Regions from separate parts of the Erwinia rhapontici genome, predicted to be linked through region 2. Evidence: riboswitches for the same ligand, from Rfam matches in the RefSeq annotation. Region 2 holds a riboswitch; the other holds the start of a gene.
What was found. Region 2 has a riboswitch for thiamine pyrophosphate ahead of LJN55_RS23870 (FAD-dependent oxidoreductase). Riboswitches for the same ligand answer to the same signal wherever they lie in the genome.
Positions count from the first base shown of each region.

Region 1: linked by a shared signal. The riboswitch ahead of thiC (phosphomethylpyrimidine synthase ThiC) and the one ahead of LJN55_RS23870 (FAD-dependent oxidoreductase) in region 2 are both predicted to bind thiamine pyrophosphate.

Region 1 covers NZ_CP085627.1:4,710,569-4,713,669, reverse strand. The annotation lists gene thiC (phosphomethylpyrimidine synthase ThiC) at 1-1,864, opposite strand, end outside; TPP riboswitch at 1,955-2,053, opposite strand; gene rsd (sigma D regulator) at 2,159-2,665, opposite strand; gene nudC (NAD(+) diphosphatase) at 2,741-3,101, shown strand, end outside.
Region 2 covers NZ_CP085628.1:103,088-106,188, reverse strand. The annotation lists gene LJN55_RS23885 (HesA/MoeB/ThiF family protein) at 1-5, opposite strand, end outside; gene LJN55_RS23880 (thiazole synthase) at 9-779, opposite strand; gene thiS (sulfur carrier protein ThiS) at 783-980, opposite strand; gene LJN55_RS23870 (FAD-dependent oxidoreductase) at 977-1,909, opposite strand; TPP riboswitch at 2,055-2,176, opposite strand; gene LJN55_RS23865 (choline transporter) at 2,508-3,101, shown strand, end outside.

The DNA.
Region 1 (3,101 bases), on a different replicon from region 2:
TACCTATTTCGATCGGCCGTGCTTCGGCCTCCTGACGTGCGGCGTATTCACGCACTTCCTGGGTGATCTTCATTGAACAGAATTTGGGTCCACACATTGAGCAGAAGTGTGCCACTTTGCCGGATTCCTGCGGCAGGGTTTCATCGTGATATGCACGGGCAGTGTGCGGATCGAGGGCGAGATTAAACTGATCTTCCCAGCGGAATTCGAAACGCGCTTTCGACATGGCGTTATCACGAATCTGTGCTCCGGGATGGCCTTTCGCCAGGTCGGCGGCATGGGCTGCGATTTTATAGGTAATCAATCCCTGTTTGACATCCTCTTTGTTCGGCAGGCCGAGGTGTTCTTTGGGTGTCACGTAACATAACATCGCGCAGCCAAACCAGCCGATCATGGCGGCGCCAATACCGGAAGTGAAGTGGTCATAACCCGGAGCAATATCTGTCGTCAGGGGCCCCAGCGTATAAAACGGGGCTTCGTGACAGTGCTCAAGCTGTTCCGTCATATTGACGCGAATCATCTGCATGGGCACATGCCCAGGGCCTTCAATCATCACCTGGACGTCATATTCCCAGGCAATTTTGGTCAGTTCGCCCAACGTGCGTAATTCTGCGAACTGTGCTTCATCGTTGGCATCCTGAATGGAACCCGGGCGCAGGCCATCGCCCAGCGACAGCGAAACATCGTAGGCGGCGCAGATTTCACAGATGTCGCGGAAATGCTGATAGAGGAAACTCTCTTTATGGTGAGACAGGCACCATTTCGCCATAATTGAGCCGCCGCGCGAAACGATACCGGTCAGGCGTTTGGCGGTCATCGGTACATAGCGCAGCAGCACACCCGCATGAATAGTAAAGTAATCAACGCCCTGTTCAGCTTGTTCCAGCAGTGTGTCGCGGAAAATTTCCCAGTTGAGGTCCTCTGCCACACCGTTCACTTTTTCCAGCGCCTGATAGATGGGCACCGTGCCAATCGGCACCGGGCTGTTACGCAGGATCCACTCGCGGGTTTCGTGAATATAACGCCCGGTGGAAAGGTCCATCACCGTATCTGCCCCCCAGCGGGCTGACCACACCAGTTTTTCCACCTCTTCTTCGATGGAAGAGCTGACCGCGGAATTGCCGATATTGGCGTTAATTTTCACCAGAAAGTTGCGACCGATAATCATCGGCTCCGATTCCGGGTGATTAATATTGGCCGGGATAATCGCGCGTCCTGCAGCAACCTCCTGGCGAACGAACTCAGCAGTGATATTTTCAGGCAACTGTGCACCAAAGCTGTGACCAGGATGCTGTTGCAGCAGCACCTCGCCGCGAATGCGTTCTCGCCCCATATTTTCACGGAGAGCGATAAATTCCATTTCCGGGGTGATCATGCCCAGCCGGGCATAGTGCATCTGAGTGACACAGCGGCCTTCCAGCGCCCGGCGCGGACGTGGCAAATTATCAAAACGCAGATGATCCAGCCCTTCATCTTCGAGGCGTTGCTGGGTGTAGGTAGAGCTAAGTTCAGCGATCTGTTCGGTATCACCCCGTTTGATGATCCAGGTGCTGCGCAGCGGATTTAGCCCTTTGTGAACATCAATCGCCGCCGCCGGATCGCCGTAGGGACCCGCTGTATCGTAGACCGGTATCGGTTCATTCGCTTCCAGCAGCGGTTCGTCTTTGCTACCGCCCACGGTGGTCGGGCTCAGTTGAATTTCGCGCATCGGCACACGGATATCCGGCTGCGAGCCGGTCAGGTAAATGCGTTTTGAATTGGGGAAGGCAGTGCCCTGCAGGGAGTCGATAAACTGCTGTGCTTCTGCACGCTGTTCCCGGCGGCTGGTTTTTTTCTCAATGAAAGGTTTTTCAACGGTAGACATAGCAAGTTCCTGATAATAATTCGGAAGTTTGCTTGCCTGGAGGCGGGAGTAATGAGAACGATGTGACAAAATACGGTATCACACCGTAATAGCTGATTTACTCTTGTTCCCTTCGCAGGTACTAACCTGATCAGGTTCCGCGGATCCCGAATTAACGGTCTCAGCCCTGGGGCACTCCGACAAGATATCGACTGGTTTTTCAGTCAACGTAAGGGTGAGGCATGCCTCGCCCTTACCCCTCAAGCATAAAGGGGCTTTTTGGAAACTACAAGAAATTCACATTCTGATAACGAATCAGGCAGGGCGAGCAAGCGAGCACGAGTTGGTAGCGCTTTGATTATCATCATTTTTTTCTAAAGCCAGCTTGATGAATTTATCCTCCAACGTAAATCGAGCCTCCAGCGCTTCACCGACTACCGATAATGCCCGCTGAAATTCAACGCAGTTATCATCATCGATGGCTGTTTCCAGATGCGAATCATAAATCTCCATTATCTGATCGGTATTGGCTTTTAAAGAGGGGTAGATTAACGACGCTTTCGCCAGTTGCTCGGTCCCTTCCAGTTCCTTGATAAAACGTTCGTAGACGGTGAAATGACCGGTGGAAAGGTAGTCCACCAGATGCTGGCAGAATGTATCCAGCGCGTTTTCATCGAGCGTCGTCAGCGTTTCCTTGTTAGGCTTAATGCCAGCCATTTGGTAATAGGTAACCAGCAACTGCTTGCGGGAGCGCAGGCAGAAGTCTACCAGCTCACTGCATCCGCCGACGCGCGCGGTGAGGACTTCTAACTGGTTAAGCATGTTCAACTCCGTGAATGTTATATTTTAACGTCTGACCTCAATCCAGTCTTTAAGCTGAGGATGATGAGCAAAATGGTGGAACAGGAAATTTTAAGCGTAGACGCTGGCTGGTGGCTTGTCAGCCAGGAACATAAAATTTGGTTACCAAAAGGTGAGCTGCCGCATGGTGATGCGGGCTCATTGGGCCTGACAGGGCGATCAGGGGCGCCGATTGGAGAGTGGCAGGGCGAGAAAGTGTGGCTGATCCGCGGTACGTATCCTCAGGATATGGGATCGCTACGCCAGTTGCTCGATCAAGATACGGGCCTGTTCCAACTTGCCGGACGCGGTATTCAGTTATCAGAATTCTATCGTTCACACCGTTGGTGTGGCTACTGTGGCCATGAAATGCACCCCAGCAAAACCGAATGGGCGTGTCTCTGCGGGCATTGCCGGC
Region 2 (3,101 bases):
TCCATCCGTTATGGCTCCCGTGAGAGAAATTGCGCCATACCAAAAATCGGCGTGGAGGCGCTGGCCATATCACGGCGCTCTACCAGGCCGGCATGACAGGCATCGTGACCGGCGTGGATAGCGGCAGAAAACGCCCCGGCCATGCGTACCGGATCCTGTGCTTTGGCCACGGCCGTATTCAGCAGGATACCGTCAAAGCCCATTTCCATTGCCTGTGCAGCCTGGCTGGGTGCGCCGATCCCGGCATCGATAATCAGTGGAATGCCTTTAAACCAGGCACGCATTGAACGCAGCCCCTCAATGTTGCGTAACCCCTGGCCGGAGCCAATCGGCGCGCCCCACGGCATCAGCAGCTCACAGCCCGCTTCAATCAGCTTTTCGCCGAGGATCAGATCTTCCGTGGTATAGGGAAACACCTGGAATCCCTCAGCGCACAGGATGCGGGCGGCTTCCACCAGGGCAAAGGGGTCGGGTTGCAGCGTATCAGCGTGACCAATCACCTCCAGTTTTATCCAGCGGGTATTAAAGACTTCGCGCGCCATATGCGCCGTGGTCACCGCCTCTTTTACACTATGACATCCTGCGGTATTGGGCAGCACCCGCTTGTTCAGCCCGGTTAGCAGGTCGCGAAATGCCGCACCCTGCCGCCCTTCACGGCGCAGACTGACGGTAATGATTTCGCTGCCGGAGGCCTCAATCGCCTGTTGCAGGATCGCCGGAGAGGGATACCCGGCAGTGCCGAGCAAAAAACGTGACTGCGGAATAAAATCGTAAAACATGTTTTACCCTCCCTGCATCGGTGATAACACTTCAAGCTCACAGCCTGCGGTCAGTGGCTGTGTTTCATAGCGCGAGCGTGGGACGAACTCGCCGTTAAGGGCGCTGGCCACGCAGCCCGCATCCATCTGCTGTTCACGCAAAAGTTCCGCCAGCGTGCGGGCGGTGGTGTCGATCGGGAGGCCGTTAAGCTGGATTTTCATATCAGGTTTTCCTGCTGCAGTTGCAGCATCAGTTTTTCCGCCATGACTGGCGCGAGAAGAAAGCCGTGGCGATACATGCCGTTCAGGGACCAGACGCCGTTCTGGTAGCGAATGGCGGGGATATTATTGTGATAAGCGGGGCGCAACCCGGTGCCGCTTTCCAGTATCCGCGCTTCAGCCAGCGCAGGGTGGATAGCCCAGGCGGCGCTGAGCAGTTCCATCATGGCGCGTGCGCTGATCGGGCTGTTATCGTCGCTTTCCACCATCGTTGCACCCAGCATAAAGCGCCCTCCGGCACGCGGCACCAGATAGCAGGGAAAACGGGGATGCAGCAGGCGGATGGGGCGTGAGAACTGCACCTCTTCACTGTGCAGGATCAGCATCTCCCCGCGTACGGCGCGTAGCTCAGGCAGATCAGGGGCTGCATGAATCCCCCGGCAGTCAATGACTGTCCCGCCGGGATTGCCCGTATGAAAAGGAATACCCCTGCGTTGCAGGGTCGCCCGTAGCTGGTGCAGCGCACTGCGTGGATCAAGGTGTGCTTCCCCGGCAAAGAACAGCCCACGGGCAAAACGCCCTTCCAGCGCGGGTTCCAGCGATGCCGGCTCTACCCACTGATGCGCCCGCGTCAGGCGGGCAAAACGGCTGAGTTCGGGGGTATCACGTGCGGGTGCCACCACCAGAGTGCCTTGATGTTCCACTCCCTGAATGCGGGCCGACCACCAGGGCGCGGAACGCTGACCCAGTGCGATCACCTCTTCGGGGGCACTTTCACCTTCGCACCAGGGGGCGAGCATACCGCCCGCCCAGTGCGATGCGGCACAGTGCTGCTCTGCGGTGATCACTTCAACGGATTCACCCCGTTCAGCAAGTAACGTGGCAACACAAAGCCCGGCGACGCCATCACCGATCACCGACCAGCGGCTCATGATGTGCGGTTTCCGGTACAAATAAAGGGGGGAATAAATGGTTTCACGTTAGCCTCTCAATCGATGCGGAGACCCGTGATACAGAGTAAGGAAAAGACGGGGACGATCAGAAGCCAGCCCACGTGGCAGGTACCCTGGCTGATACGCCATCGGGTACGCGTCTTCCTACGCCAGTATCAACTGGGTCAGGTTCTAAGGGTCGCTAAGCCGCGAAAAATCGCTCATTAGCCTCTCAGTCTCTCTGGCGAGACTCCCCTGACAGGGACTAGTTGTATTTTACCGGGTGACAATCGTCAAGTGACATGAGGTTTTCGTACGGAAAAAATGGGACAGAATGAGACGATGAAGTTTTTTTTAATTGAATGCTCAATCAATAAAACCTATCATTCCTGTTGTTGTTTACACAAAATTTACTTTCAGGGGGCGACGTAGATCAAAAACACTAACGATTAATCAATATATTACACCTGATAATCACCCTGATGGTTCTCCCAGTGTAATTAGCGGATATACGGCGGATGTTACCCAGTATGCGCTAATGCGCGCTTCGCAGAGCGGACTTCAGGTTATTTTCTTGAGCATTTTTTGCGGAGACATTATGCCGACGACTGAAATACCAGGAAAACCTCAAAAAGATCGTATTAATCCCGTGGTTTTCTATACCTCAGCAGCGCTTATCCTGCTGTTCTCCTTTACCACTATCCTGTTCACTGATTTTTCCGACCGCTGGATTAATCGCACCCTCGACTGGGTATCCAATACCTTCGGCTGGTACTACCTGCTGGCAGCCACGCTGTACATCGTATTCGTCATTTTCATGGCCTGCTCACGCTTTGGCTCCATCAAGCTCGGTCCCGAACAGTCGAAACCTGAATTCAGCCTGATGAGCTGGGCGGCCATGCTGTTCGCTGCGGGTATCGGTATCGACCTGATGTTCTTCTCGGTGGCGGAACCGGTCACCCAGTATATGATGCCACCGGAAGGCCAGGGCCAGACGATGGAAGCGGCGCGTCAGGCGATGGTCTGGACGTTGTTCCACTACGGTCTGACTGGCTGGTCCATGTATGCCCTGATGGGCATCGCCCTCGGCTACTTCAGCTACCGTTATGGCCTGCCGCTCACTATCCGTTCGGCGCTCTACCCTATTTTTGGTAAGCGCATTAACGGGCCCATTGGTCATACCGTGGATATC